Regions from separate parts of the Bacillus sp. DX3.1 genome, predicted to be linked through region 2. Evidence: predicted binding sites of a transcription regulator. Region 2 holds the regulator's gene; the other holds the start of a gene.

Region 1 (7,844 bases), 2.3 Mb from region 2:
CAACAAAAAATGAGAGAAAATAAAAAAATAGATCAGGCTATTCAATATCAGGATGTATTGATGACTGGAATGACGGGGCAGATTAATGGGCTTGGACGTGCTCCAAAAGGGGTGAATGATGGAAACGGTTTTGTATTTATTTCTCATATTGGAGATGTGTATCCAAGTGGGTTATTACCTATCAAAGCCGGGAATGTTCGAACAACACCACTAGCTGATATTTATCGAAACTCCCCTGTCTTCCAAGACTTGCGTAATCCGGACAAGTATAAAGGAAAGTGTGGGGTTTGTGAGTTTCGATATGTTTGCGGAGGATCTCGTTCCAGAGCTTTTGCCATGACTGGAGATTACATGGAAAGTGAACCTTTCTGTGTATACATTCCAAAAGCATTACGAAAACAGAAAAAAAACGTATAAAAAATGGGACATGAGCACTTTTTACTCATGTCCCATTTTTTTATACGAAGGGAACTAAGAAAAGGGGGATGGCCCCCTTTTAAGTTATCCCCCACAACTCTCAAGTTAAGGGTTCACCTTTTTTCTTATTTAAGCTTTTGCAATTGCACGTGGAAATAAAATATTATTTTCTAAATGAATATGTTGGAACAAATCGGATTCAAGAGCTTCAAGTCGCTGATAGACAAGACGATAAGTACCACAAGCACCTACTGGAGGAGTAAAGTCATTTGTAATTTTACGAAGTTCTTTAATAATATCGCCAGCATGGTTATGTTCATTTTCCAATTCATCCACTACTTTGCGTAATTTTACATAATTTTCATCGCTTGGATTTTGCTCAAATGCTAAAATTAATGGGAAATCTTCTGTTTCTTCTTTAATTAAATGTTGCTCTAATTCAGTTTTTAATTCATGAAACAACTTGTGAATTTGAGCTAAATGAGGTTGTCCTGCTCCATGAACACGTAACACTTTTGTCACGTATGGACTTAACAGTGGTAACTCTTCATTTAAATAGCGATGATGCTTATTCACAACATAGTCAATCAATTCGTTATAAGAAGCAGTTTTCCAATCAATTTCCGATTCGTTTAATAGTTTTGTTTCATGATAAAGAGTATTTAACTTTGTTAAAACCTCTTCTGCTGATAAATTTCTTTCATTAATAGCGTCGATAAGTGGTCTATTACCACCACAACAAAAGTCTATTCTATATGATTTAAAAAGATCGCTAGCCTTTGGAAATTTTGTAACAATCTCACCAATAACAGAAGTCTCAGTAAATGTATGTTCCATATGAATGCCTCCATAAAGTTTAAATTTAGTATCTGGATTAAGAATATCAATAATTTTGCATCCACGTGGTGATATATATCACTTGTAATGTGTTAATTTCATCATCAGTAATTTTATCCCGCTATTCGTGGGCAGTAATACTCTCACTTCAAGATTCAGAGAGAAACAAAGAAGATAGGCGGGGGATGAAGAAAACCCCCACTGATAAAAGGTTCACTTTATAAATACAATCTATGTCTTTTCTTAGTTTATTTAAGAGATAATATATTCAAATAGATGGTTTTTGTTTTAATCTTATAATACGTTGATTGGAGCTCCCGCGGAATGGAAGTGTCAAATCTCTTTTTTCGAGTTCAAACCTTCCATCAACTAAAACATCTCCATAATGTAACAACTCTATCATATCGTTGTTTCGCGAATTCTGTATCTCTTCTAACGTATAACCAGTGTAAATCCATAGATTCTTTTTCAAACCTTTCACAGCCTTTGCCACTTTTTTCACTTCGGCAGCTTGAAAAAATGGATCTCCACCTGAAAATGTTACATCAGTCAGCGAATTTGTTGCGATCTCTTTTATAATTTCTTCTGCACTCATCTCAGTACCATTACAAAGATTCCAAGATTTTGGATTATGACAGCCAAAACAATGATGCGGACAGCCCGCAAAAAACACAACTGTCCGAAGTCCTTCTCCATCTACAACACTATCATGAATAATATTCATTACTCTCATTTATGTTTCACTCGATCCGCTTCTTCACTACGCTTCGCACTGTTCCATTTCGACATGTCCCCGACAAGGTATCCAGTAATACGGCGGATTCTTTCAATATGGTGTTCATCTTCATTCCCGCAGCCTGGGCATTCATTCTCAATCACTCCATTATAGCCACAGCATTTACAGCGATCCACCGGGTGATTAATAGAGCCGTATCCAACTCCATGTTGCGCCATTGCCTGCACAATTTGCTTTAATGCTTTTTGATTATGAATTGCTGCTCCGTCCAATTCAATATATGTAATATGACCGCCGTTACAAAGTGTATGAAACGGTCCTTCTAAACGAATTTTATCAAGCGCTTGAATGGAGTAGTAAACCGGGATATGAAATGAGTTTGTATAATAGTTATGATTTGTTACACCGCTAATGATCCCGAATTCATCTCGATCTTTTTTTATAAACTTTCCTGATAATCCTTCCGCAGGGGTTGCGACTAATGAAAAATTCAATTGATATTCTTCCGTTGCTTGCTCCATTTTCTTTCTCATATATGTAACAATTTCATATCCTAGATTCCATGATTCTTCGTCTTCTCCATGATGTTTTCCTGTTAGCGCAACTAAACATTCTGCCAGACCAATAAAGCCGATACTTAACGTACCTTGTTTCAAAATTTCAGCAACAGAATCTTCTGGTTGAAGTTTTTCACCACCGCGCCATACTCCTTGTGAATATAAAAACTGAAAATCCCTTGCTTTTTTTGTAGATTGGTAAGCAAATCTTTCTAGTAGCTGGCGAATGCCGAGATCTACATAATGATTCAATGCTTCAAAAAATACTTCTTTTGAGTCACTTATTAATGCTAACTTTACTAAGTTAATAGACGTAAACGATAAATTTCCTCTTCCAATGGCTGTTTCTTCTCCATGAATATTAGACATCACACGGGTACGACAGCCCATATAGCACACTTCACTTTCAGGGCGACCATCATAATGCATTGCATTAAATGGTGCATCTAAAAACGAAAAATTAGGAAATAATCGTTTCGCTGTCGTTTCTAATGCTAGTTCAAATAAATCATAATTCGGATCGCTTTCTTCAAAATTCACACCTTTTTTTAATTTAAAGATTTGAATTGGAAAGATTGGTGTTTCTCCTTTTCCTAACCCAGCTTGGGTTGCTCGTAATAACTGTCTAATTAGCAATTTTCCTTCTTTTGATGTATCCGTTCCGTAGTTAATAGAAACAAACGGTACTTGTCCACCACCGCGGCTATGCATGCTGTTAGAATTATGAATAAACGCTTCGCAAGCTTGATACGTATCGTTTTCTGTTTCTCTCCACGCAAACTCTTCTACTTGCTCGGCTGTTAATGGGTACGTCTCTAAACGTTTTTTATTTCTTTCAAACGTTTTTCTCACATAGGGTGCTAAATCCATATCAAACAGTGCAAAGGATTGTCCACCGTGCTGCATATTTTGATTTGCCTGAAAAATAATAGAAGAGAGCGCCAACGCACTTTTGATATCTTGTGGTTGTCGCATATGTCCATGACCTGTATGAAACCCTTTTTCTAGTATTTGTGCTAATGGAATTTGTGAGCATGTTGTCGTACCCGTTGCATAAAAATCTAAATCGTGCGGATATAAAATATTTTGATCTATCGCTTTTTTCACTTGTTCAGAAAGTAATTGTTCCATCGCATAATATTTTGCACTCTCAGATGCAAATGTTCCCATCATTCCCATTGGAGACCGACCGTCGACATTTGCATTTTCTTGCATTAAATCTTGATCGTTATCCTGTACAATAGTGTTAAATGTTGTCCATAAATTATCCCACGGTTGTTTTTTTATTCTACTTGATGGATTCATTCGATCCACTCCTTATCGATATGTAGTGTTTGTGACGTTGAAATAATACTACATATAGAATTGTTTTGCAAGGATATCAAAAAAGTATAGTACTTATAAAACAATATAAAATTAATGATTCGTATATATGGGAAATGTGAATTGTTTTTAATAAACTAGTATTGTCTATTAAATGATTTTTGTGGATATTGCTTTAGAACTTAATAGGTTTATCCTGCCATTCGCGGGCAGTAATACCCTCACCTCAAAATTCAGCGGGAGCAAGGAAGTTAGGCGAGGGATGAAAAAACCCCTCACTGATAAAAGTTTCACTTTATAAAATAAAAGGTATAAAAACATAATGCAGTGATTTTATTCACAGTATCCTTTTTCAGCGTAGTTTATCCTTAATGGAAGAGAGAGTATGGGGAATTTATTCTATATAGACATTGTTCTCAAGCTCTTTGTTTGATTCAGTAGCAAATTATTATGAAAAAACTATTTGAAATATCACTTCTACAAAATTTTCCCCCGCTATTTGCGGGCAGTAATACTCCCACCTCAAGATTCTAAGGAAACAAAAGAAGATAGGTGGAGGGATAAACTGCCCGTAAAAGCCCGATTGGTGAGGGCTAATAATCAGTGGGGGATGAAGAAAATCCCCACTGATAAAAGTTTCACTTTATAGAGTTCATCATATGAATTTTTTTGTAAGTATCAGTATATGACATTGTTGATAAAAAATTTTGAGTGTGAGGTGTTGAAAGAATGAAGTTAATTATTCCAAAGCAGCATGGAGCATGGGGAATGTTGCTTATTCCATTTGTTTTGGGGATTTTAATTGGTAAAGGGACGTGGTATCACATACCACTCTTTTTAGCATGGCTGTTTGTATATTTAGCCACGTATCCTTTATTAATGTACGTAAAACAACCACGAAAGAAGTATTACTTACATTGTTTCTTTCTTTATTTTAGTGTGGCCTTTGTATGTGCGATCATTGCTCTTATGTATGAATGGCGTATTGTGTTCTTTTCTATTATCATGATTCCATGTTTTTTCATAAATATTTATTATTCTCGTCAAAAAAACGAACGAGCTTTATTAAATGATATATGTGCTATTATTTTGTTTTGTATAGGGGGAATAATTAGTTATTATTTCACAATGAAAACAGTTGATGAGAAGATATGGGTGATTGCGACTATATCATTTTTATATTTTATGGGAAGTACGTTTTATGTAAAAACGATGATTCGTGAAAAAAAGAATCCAACGTATCGCTTTGTTTCATGGGGGTATCATTCTTTACTTGTAATTGCTACTTTAATTGTATCACCGTGGTTTACCATTGCCTTTATACCAAGTTTGGTACGATCCATACTCCTTTATGGTAGAAATATTTCGATTTTAAAAGTGGGCGTTTTGGAGACCTTAAATTCCATTTATTTTTTTATTTCAACAATATTATTAGTCAAAGCCTTTATGTAACTTACAATTATTAAAGCAAGCTCTTTATTGTCCATTAACTTTCCAACCATCAAATTGTAAATTTTGAAAAAGTATTAGATAAAAAAACTTCATATTTCCAGTGCTTAAGAAGGAACATTTCTCATTTAAGCGTGATTATACGTTAGAGGGAGAAAGAGTATTATTTATTGCAACATTGAATGTATATAAATACAAATAAAAAAACCGACATAACACCCTTCTTTTTAGGTGGGAGAGAGCATCCGGCCATGCATAGAAGCGGTCAGATCCTTTTCCTGCCCAGACATAGTGAAAACAAAGAGAGAAAACGAGTGCAGGTCACCTTTTGTTATTCATAGCCGCGGCTATATGTCGAAAAATCAAAATGGATTTATGTAGATGATAAAGAATTATCAACTAGTATTCCGTTATATCCTATTATAAAAAAACAATTACTGCCTATATTAAAAGAGTGTGGTTTTCAGTCCGTAGAAGCTTATGCCAGTTTTGAGAAAGTAGCTTATTCACCGAATGGACCAGCTTTAGTTCTTGTGGCTACAAAATAAATATGTAATAAAAAATACTTTAGTAAAGAAAAAGATTTTCATTTACTAAAGTATTTTTTTATTTGTTTTTGCAAAATGTGATTCAAGTCCTCTTTTTATCTTAGGAAAATTTTTATAATAAATGTGTTGTTAAGAGATAACAATCAGGAGGAATTAAAAAATATGAATAGAGAAATTAAGCTAACAGAAGATATATATTGGGTAGGGAAGATTGATAATAGGGAAGTTCCGTTTCATCGTTTAATCTTAGCAAAAGGAACAACTTATAATGCGTATCTTCTAAAAACTGAAAAACCAACAGTGATTGATACAGTTGACATAGAGTTTGGAAGAGAATTTGTAGAATATTTAAGTGAATTAATTGATCCACAAGAAATTCAATATATAGTAGTGAATCATTCAGAACCCGATCATTCAGGTGGTTTAGCAGCATTAGCATCAAGAGCTACGAATGCTACAATTGTATGCACAGAAATTGCAGTACCTGAGTTACAAGAAATGTATAAGCTGCATAATAGAAATTTCTTAGTTGTAAAAGATGGTGACACATTAGATATTGGCGGAAAAACATTGAAATTTAAAGAAACCCCATATCTCCATACAGAAGAAACGATGATTACATATTGCGTAGAAGATAAAATTTTATTCCCATGTGATATCTTTAGTACGCACGTAGCGAATAATGAAATTTTTAGCGATGAAGCGAATGTAGATATTACAGAAGATTTTATTGGCTACTATAATGCAATTATGCATCCACATAGAAGATACGTTAGAACGTTAATAGAAGCATTAAAAGATTTAGATGTACAAATGATCGCTCCATCTCATGGATACATTTTACGTCAAGATGTACAAAAATATATCGATTTATATGAAGAAATGAGCAAGGATACAACCCAAGGTAAAAAAGTAACAATCGTATATACAACAATTAAAAACAATACGAAAAAAATAGCAAATATTATCAAAGAAATATTCGAAGCAGATAACATTAATGTAACAGTATTCAACACTGAAAAATCAGATAAATATGAAATTATAGAGAGTATTCAAGAAGCAGATGCAGTCTTCATTGGATCTTCAACTAAATATGGAGATATGATTGGAAACTTAGAAGAAATTTTAAAAGAAATGACAGAAATAAACTTAGAAGGGAAAATTGCAGCTGCATTCGGATCATATGGTTGGAGTGGTGAAGCAATTGAGGTAGTACAAGATTACCTAAATAAAACAAACATGAATGTACAAAGTACATCAAACGTTATTAAATCTACAGGTATGACTCACGTTAAATTCCCTATTCGTGTAAGATTCTCTCCAAAGGATGAAGAGAAAACAAAACGAATCAAACATGCAACAACATTTGTCACAGATTTATTATTAAGTTCTATATAAATACAAATTAAAAAACCGACATAAAATCCTTCTTTTTAGGTGAGAGAGAGCATCCGGCCATGCATAGAAGCGGTTAGATCCTTTTCCTGCCCAGACATAGTGAAAACAAAGAGAGAAAACGAGTGCCGGTCACCTTTTGTTATCCATAGCCGCGGCTCATATGTCGAAAAATCAAAATGGATTTTATATATTTAATAGAAAAACGTAGGTGAAAACATGGAAAAGAATTTTGTTATTATCGGAAGCGGAGTAGCTGCTGTAAATGCTGCAAAAATAGTTAGAGACCATGACAAGGATTCAAATATATTCATTTTTGGTGAAGAATCATCTTTACCCTATAACAGAATTAAACTATCAAAAGAGCTATATTCAGATTTACATAGTGAAAAAGTTTTAATCAAAAAAGAAAAATGGTACCAAAATAATAATATATCAGTTTTCACAAATACAAAGGTAGTAAAAATTGATACAGAGCAGCAACATATTGTTACATCAAATAATGAAAAAATTTCTTATTACAAATTATTAATTTGTACAGGTGCAAATAATAGAAGGCTACCAGTAGATGGAATAAATAAA
Region 2 (7,844 bases):
GAGAATATTGCAAGTAAGGTAGGTGAAACCTTTGAATAGATATGAAATTATGACAACGTCTTCTGAAGAAACACAGGAACTATCAGAGAAGCTCGGGCAACTTGTTCAAGCGCAAGATGTACTTATTTTAGAAGGAGACCTAGGGGCGGGCAAGACAACATTCACGAAGGGTCTTGCAAAAGGGCTTGGTGTAAAGCGTGTTGTAAATAGTCCAACATTTAATATTATTAAAGAGTACAAAGGGCGACTACCGCTATATCATATGGACGTGTATCGTTTAGCGGAAAGTGAAGAAGACCTAGGATTTGATGAATATTTTTATGGTGAAGGCATAACAGTTGTAGAATGGGCGCATTTAATTGAGTCTTTCCTACCGACTTCACAGTTAAAGATTAGTTTATTTCATGAAGGTGATAATACAAGAAGAATTGTACTAGAGCCGAGTGGAGAACGTTATATTAGATTATGTGAGGAGCTATTACAAGATGAAAGTACTAGCAATTGATACTTCAAATTATGTAATGGGGGTTTCTCTTATTGATGGAAATACTGTTGTTGGAGAAATCATTACAAATTTAACAAAAAATCATTCTGTACGCCTTATGCCGGCTGTAGAACAGCTTTTGCAAGAGTGTAATGTAAAACCTAAAGATTTAAATAAAATTGTTGTAGCAGCTGGTCCTGGTTCGTATACAGGTGTTCGGATTGGAGTAACGGCAGCGAAAACATTAGCTTGGTCATTGCAAATTCCGATTGTGGGCGTGTCTAGCCTGGAAGTAGTAGCAGCAAACGGAGCGAATTTCCAAGGTGTTATTTGTCCATTATTTGATGGGCGCCGAGGACAAATTTATACAGGCTTGTATACATGTAAAGAGCAAAAGCTAATTTCTATAAAGGATGATCGAATCATTCTTATTGTAGATTGGTTACAGATGTTAAAAGATATGGGACAACCTGTTTTATTTATTGGAAATGATGTAGAACAACATAAAGAAACAATTGTAGAGCATTTGGGAGACTTAGCTATATTTGCTTCCTTTACAAAGAATAATCCAAGACCAAGTGAGTTAGCATTTTTAGGATTACAAAAAGAAGAACAAAGCGTACATACATTTGTTCCGAGCTATCTTCGTTTGGCAGAAGCAGAAACAAAATGGCTAGAAAGTCAAAGACAGTAGGGGTTAGAGCGATGGATATTACATTTCGAAAGATGACGACGGATGATATTGCGCAAATTGTTGCAATTGAAGAAGCGTCATTTACAACTCCTTGGACAGCCGACGCATTTTATCGTGAAATAACGACGAATGAATATGCACACTATGTTGTAATAGAAAAAAATGATGCGGTAATTGGATACTGTGGATTATGGATTATTATTGATGAATCACATATTACGAACATAGCCATTTTACCAGAATACCGTGGTCAAAAGCTTGGAGATGCTTTGTTAAAAGAAGTAATAAATCAAGCGAAGGAAATAGGAGCTAAGACGATGACCCTTGAAGTAAGAGTGTCAAATGAAGTAGCGAAAAAGTTATACAGAAAGTATGGATTCCAAAATGGTGGGATTCGTAAACGATACTATACAGACAATTATGAAGATGGTCTTGTAATGTGGGTGAATATATAATGGGAAAAAATACAATTATACTTGGTATTGAAACGAGCTGTGATGAAACAGCTGTAGCAGTTGTCAAAAATGGAACAGAAATAGTAGCAAATGTAGTGGCTTCACAAATTGAAAGTCATAAGCGTTTTGGCGGGGTTGTACCAGAAATCGCATCTCGTCATCATGTAGAACAAATCACAGTTGTATTAGAGGAAGCATTAAAAGAAGCGAACATCTCATTTGAAGATATTGATGCAATTGCTGTAACGGAAGGGCCGGGGTTAGTAGGTGCACTTTTAATTGGTGTAAATGCAGCAAAAGCGGTTGCTTTTGCTCATGATATTCCGCTCATCGGTGTTCATCATATCGCTGGACATATTTATGCAAATCGCTTAGTAAAAGAGTTACAGTTCCCGCTGTTGTCACTTGTTGTATCAGGAGGGCATACAGAGCTTGTTTATATGAAAGAACATGGTTCGTTTGAAGTAATCGGCGAGACGAGAGACGATGCTGCAGGAGAAGCATACGATAAAGTTGCACGTACGTTATCGATGCCGTATCCAGGTGGGCCACATATCGATCGTCTTGCTCATGAAGGAAAGCCAACGATTGATTTACCTCGTGCATGGCTCGAACCAGATTCTTATGACTTTAGCTTTAGTGGATTAAAATCAGCAGTTATCAACACTGTGCATAACGCAAAACAACGCGGGGAAGACATTGCACCAGAAGATTTAGCAGCTAGCTTCCAAGCGAGTGTAATAGATGTATTAGTAACGAAAGCAGCCCGTGCAGCAGAAGCGTATGATGTGAAACAAGTGCTCCTTGCTGGAGGTGTTGCAGCTAATAAAGGACTCCGTGCTCGTTTAGAGGAGGAGTTTGCAAAGAATGAAAATATTGAGCTAATCATTCCGCCATTATCTTTATGCACAGATAATGCAGCAATGATTGCAGCAGCTGGAACGATTGCATATGAACAAGGAAAGCGTGCGACATTGGCATTGAACGCAAATCCAGGATTAGATATTGAAGCATAGTTATACACAAAATTAACCACAACCTGTGGATAAAACCCATATTATCTGTTGATAATATGGGTTTTTATTGTGTATATAAAATGTGGATAGTTTTTATGTTAATTGTGGATAATGTGGAAAAGATATTTTATCCCCTCATAATATAAAGGTGGATATGTGTATAATGTTGTGGATAACTCAGAAGAAGTCGGACGTTCGACTAGGATATTCTTATGTATATTTTAGTTATACTGTATCTCTGATTTATCCCGCTATTTGCGGGCAGTAAAACCCCCACTGATTAAAGTTTCACTTTATAAAGTGGAACTATTACCGATAGCATATGGGGACATAGTAAACTGTTTTTGTGCCATATCGGGCATTGGACTTAAAAAAAAGGAGATGACTTTGAGTCATCTCCTTTTTTCTTCGTATATGAACGACAGAGGGCTTATACGTGTAATTCTTCCCATTCTGCCATATATTTTTCTAGTTGCTCTTGCATCGTTTGTTTGGCTGTTGTAATTTCGCTAGCGCGTTCGTAATCGGCATACACTTCCGGCAGACAAAGTTGATCTTCTAATTCTGTAATTTCTTCTTCTAGTTTCGCGATATTTTCTTCTAATTCTTCAATTTTTCGTGAGCGTTGACGTTCTAACTTTTTACGTTCTTTTTCCTCAAGGTAATTTATCTTTTCTTGAGCAATTTGTTTTTGGGCGGGTGCATTTGTTTCTAATTGTTCAAATTCTGCCCGTTCAAACATTTCATTTTTCTTTTCCACATAGTAATCGTAATCACCTAAATATTCCTGTGCACCATCTGCTGATAATTCAACGACTGTTGTCGTTACACGATTGATAAAATAGCGATCATGGGAGACAAATAAAAGAGTTCCTGGAAAATCGATTAAGGCATTTTCTAAAATTTCTTTGCTATTTAAATCGAGATGGTTCGTTGGCTCATCTAGAATGAGTAAATTGGACTTTTGCATCATTAATTTTGCTAGGGCCAATCTTGCCTTTTGTCCACCGCTTAGGGAAGAGACTGGTTTTAACACATCGTCTCCTGAGAATAAAAAGTTGCCGAGTAGGGTGCGAATCTCTTTTTCAGGTTGCATTGGATATTCATCCCAAAGCTCGTTCAGAACACGCTTTGATGATGTTAAGTTTGCCTGTTCTTGATCGTAGTATCCGATGGAGGCATTAGAACCGAAAGAAATGTCTCCACTTAATGTCTCGATTTTATTTACAAGTGACTTTAGTAATGTAGATTTCCCAATTCCGTTTGGTCCAACAAGTGCCACACTGTCTCCTCGTGTTAATCGTACATTGACATGTTCAATAATCGGTTCTTGATTATATCCAATGGAAACGTCTTTTACTTGTAGCACATCATTCCCACTTTGCTTTTCGATATCAAAATGAAAAGATGCTGATTTTGAATCACCTAATGGTTTGGTCATCAGTTCCATTCGTTCTAATTGTTTACGGCGACTTTGGGCACGCTTTGTTGTAGAAGCACGAGCAATATTTTTTTGGACAAAGTCCTCTAATTTTGCAACTTCGTCTTGCTGCTTTTCATAGCGCTTCATGTCCTGTTCATAGAGTGCGGCTTTTAAGTCTAAATATTTACTGTAGTTTCCGACGTAACGTCTACTTTCTTTGTTAGAGATTTCATATACTTGTGTGACAAGTTTGTCTAAAAAGTAGCGATCATGGGAAACAATTAGAATAGCGCCCGGATAGCCTTGTAAGTATTGTTCTAGCCATGTTAGTGTATCAATGTCTAAATGGTTTGTCGGCTCGTCTAAAATAAGCAAGTCTGGTTTTGTTAATAGCAATTTACCAAGAGCTAACCGCGTTTTTTGACCACCGCTTAATGTGGAAATCGTTGTTCCATGCGTTTCTGCTGGAAAACCAAGGCCGCTTAAAATAGAGCGAATATCCGCTTCGTATTGATAACCGCCTTTATCTTTATAATCCAGTTGCAATTGATCATAGTCAGCGAGCAATTTTTCATATGTAGTAGCGTTTGAGAAGTTTTCTTTCTTACCCATTTCTTGCTCTAACCTTCGAAGTTCTTTTTCCATGTGTTGTAGATGCGTAAAGACAGTTAATAATTCATCCCAAATGGTCAATGAAGTTTCTAAACCGGTATTCTGGGCTAAATAACCGATGGAAACGTCTTTTGGTTTTATAATTTCACCATCGTCGTGAGAAAGTTCCCCTGCAATAATTTTTAATAGTGTAGATTTTCCAGCTCCATTTCGGCCGACAAGGGCGATGCGATCTCTTGTTTGTACTTCAAGTTTAATGTTTGCAAGGATTGTTTCGGCACCGTACAATTTAGAAAGTCCGTTTACTTGTAATAAAATCAATTTTTTCACCTCAAATAATTTCTTAACTTTGCCATGTTATATTTCTCAATCATACTAAAAATAGTGTATAGTTTAAAATAAAGAGAGAAGTCTCTCTCTATTATACAAGGAAAGTCTTAAGTGCTAAACTTCTGTATTTGTTCAAATTACATGAACAGAGATAGGAGGAGAGGAGTGGTTTTATGGATCAGCAAAAGATTCCACAGGCGACTGCCAAACGATTGCCTCTATACTATCGATTTATCCAAAACTTATCCCTTTCTGGTAAGCAACGTGTATCATCTGCGGAATTAAGTGAAGCGGTGAAGGTAGACTCCGCAACAATTCGTAGAGATTTTTCATATTTTGGGGCGTTGGGAAAAAAAGGGTACGGCTATAATGTGAATTATTTACTGTCGTTTTTCCGAGAAACGCTTGATCAAGATGATATAACACGTGTAGCACTTATTGGAGTGGGTAATTTAGGGACCGCTTTCTTACATTACAATTTCACGAAAAATAATAATACAAAAATTGAAATGGCTTTTGATGTAAATGAAGAGAAAGTTGGAAAAGAAATCGGAGGAATTCCTGTATATCATTTGGATGAACTTGAAGAACGTTTGAAAGATGATATACAAGTGGCAATATTAACAGTACCTGCTACTGTTGCACAAGCTGTGGCAGATCGATTAGCTCATACAAACGTACATGGAGTTTTGAATTTCACACCAGCACGGTTAAATGTATCAGAGAATATAAGGATTCATCATATTGATTTAGCTGTAGAATTACAAACGCTGGTTTACTTTTTGAAAAATTATCCACAATAAAAACGCAGGGGAAATCCCCCTGCGTTTTTATTGTTCTTTTTTTGTTTTCGTTTTGAATTTTACTAAGATAAGGCGAAGTGCTAAATTAAAATCTATTGTCGCCATACCAGCAAGCAGTAGCGTATAAAAATTCCAGATTGTATCTTCAACATTAATAATTGCTAAGTATGTAAAAATACATCCAAGAAGGAAATACAGTGCTGCCATGAACAATGGTGAGTTCCTCATATTTAAAATCCTCCGATAAATCCTTGCATTTTTTCTGCTTCTTTTATCATTTCTTGTATTTGCTCATTACTTAATGCGACTTGAAATAGTGCAACTAATGTATTCATGGCAACGTGAGCCATGATGGGAACGATAATTCGTTTTGTTTTCACGTATAAGAAGGCGAAAACAAGACCCATAGCAGTGTATACCAATAGGTGCGTAAAATCAAAGTGGATAGCTGCGAATACAAGTGAACTAATGATAGCTGCGATAAAGAAATTAAACCTTTTATACAGTGTGCCAAATAAGATCTTTCTAAAGACAATTTCCTCTAAAATAGGACCTAGTATAGATACAACAATGAGGAACCAAGGAGTGGTCCTTGCTATTTCCATTAAACGCTCTGTATTCTCAGAGCCTGGCTTAATACCTAACAAACGCATTTCGATCGTACCAGCAATCGTTTGAGAAAAGAAAGCTAAAAAGAATCCGATAAAGATCCAACCAATTGTTGCGGGAATACTTGCGCGTTTTGTATCTAAACGGCTTTCGCGAATATCCGTTCTGAGTAACCACAGTACAATGCATAATGCAATGAGAAAGCTAATAATTGCCCAGTGGCCAGTCATAAGTTGTATTTTTTCATCTCGTGTTAAACCGCTATTATTGTACAGTCCGGTTTTTAAAAGTAGCGGTAATCCAATAACACCTGATAATTGCATGAGAATATATGTAACTATAATCCACCAATACTGTTTCTTCAAATTGGTTAACCATCCTTTCTAGCCCTTATGTTATGAAATAAGGCAGGATAACATGTAAACATCCAGCCAGGAGTACAGAATAACCGTGTGTTTTATTATTTTTTTGTAAATCTTTGCTTGAAAATGAAATAGGAAACAGGAAAAAGCTGTATCTATAGAGAAAACAACTTATGGCATCTTTCTTATTGTAACATACGAGAAGCGGAAAAGCCGATGCAATATAAAGTGAGCTAAGGCTCGACTATGTGATAATCATTCGGTAGAAAAAGCCTGTATATTGATTTGCAAAAAATTATGATTTTTTTACTTGCAAAAGAAATTTAGATTATTTATTATTATAAGTGTGTTAGCACTCGGAGCTACTGAGTGCTAATAAAGAAAATTTACATAAAAAAATGAGGAGGTTATTGTTCATGCTAAAGCCATTAGGTGATCGCGTTGTAATTGAGCTTGTTCAAGCAGAAGAAAAAACAGCAAGTGGTATTGTATTACCAGACACTGCAAAAGAAAAACCACAAGAGGGTAAAATCATTGCAGTAGGTACTGGTCGTGTGCTTGAAAATGGTGAGCGTGTTGCTTTAGAGGTAGCAGCAGGCGATCTTATCATCTTCTCAAAATATGCAGGTACTGAAGTGAAATACGAAGGTGCAGACTACTTGATTTTACGTGAAAGTGACATTTTAGCAATTATTGGTTAATTATATACATTTTTAAAAATCCAAGGGGGTCAAAAATTATGGCAAAAGATATTAAATTTAGTGAAGAAGCACGTCGTTCGATGCTTCGCGGTGTCGACACTCTTGCAAATGCAGTAAAAGTAACGCTTGGACCAAAAGGTCGCAATGTTGTACTTGAGAAAAAATTTGGTTCACCACTTATTACAAATGATGGTGTAACAATTGCAAAAGAAATCGAATTAGAAGACGCATTCGAAAACATGGGTGCGAAATTAGTAGCAGAAGTTGCTAGTAAAACAAATGATGTAGCTGGTGACGGAACAACAACTGCAACTGTATTAGCGCAAGCAATGATTCTTGAAGGCTTAAAAAACGT

The links. The regulator Rex, encoded in region 2, represses fermentation and respiration genes when NADH is low (regulators of the CRP and FNR family bind a similar motif). The targets are predictions, from matches to a motif close to TTGTGAAATATTTCACAA.
Region 1: the regulator Rex is predicted to act here: its motif matches at 1,321-1,338, upstream of ric (iron-sulfur cluster repair di-iron protein).

What each region holds. Positions count from the first base shown of each region.
Region 1 covers NZ_CP128153.1:3,170,574-3,178,417, reverse strand. The annotation lists gene QRE67_RS15755 (TIGR04053 family radical SAM/SPASM domain-containing protein) at 1-417, shown strand, start outside; gene ric (iron-sulfur cluster repair di-iron protein) at 547-1,254, opposite strand; gene nrdG (anaerobic ribonucleoside-triphosphate reductase activating protein) at 1,523-1,987, opposite strand; gene QRE67_RS15740 (anaerobic ribonucleoside triphosphate reductase) at 1,984-3,852, opposite strand; gene QRE67_RS15735 (YwiC-like family protein) at 4,600-5,322, shown strand; partial or broken gene QRE67_RS28705 (SAM-dependent methyltransferase) at 5,373-5,503, shown strand; gene QRE67_RS15730 (FprA family A-type flavoprotein) at 6,030-7,265, shown strand; gene QRE67_RS15725 (NAD(P)/FAD-dependent oxidoreductase) at 7,482-7,844, shown strand, end outside.
Region 2 covers NZ_CP128153.1:273,056-280,899, forward strand. The annotation lists gene tsaE (tRNA (adenosine(37)-N6)-threonylcarbamoyltransferase complex ATPase subunit type 1 TsaE) at 50-505, shown strand; gene tsaB (tRNA (adenosine(37)-N6)-threonylcarbamoyltransferase complex dimerization subunit type 1 TsaB) at 486-1,178, shown strand; gene rimI (ribosomal protein S18-alanine N-acetyltransferase) at 1,190-1,633, shown strand; gene tsaD (tRNA (adenosine(37)-N6)-threonylcarbamoyltransferase complex transferase subunit TsaD) at 1,633-2,649, shown strand; gene QRE67_RS01550 (ABC-F family ATP-binding cassette domain-containing protein) at 3,080-5,005, opposite strand; gene QRE67_RS01555 (redox-sensing transcriptional repressor Rex) at 5,188-5,817, shown strand; gene QRE67_RS01560 (YdiK family protein) at 5,845-6,045, opposite strand; gene QRE67_RS01565 (CPBP family intramembrane glutamic endopeptidase) at 6,048-6,791, opposite strand; gene groES (co-chaperone GroES) at 7,205-7,489, shown strand; gene groL (chaperonin GroEL) at 7,528-7,844, shown strand, end outside.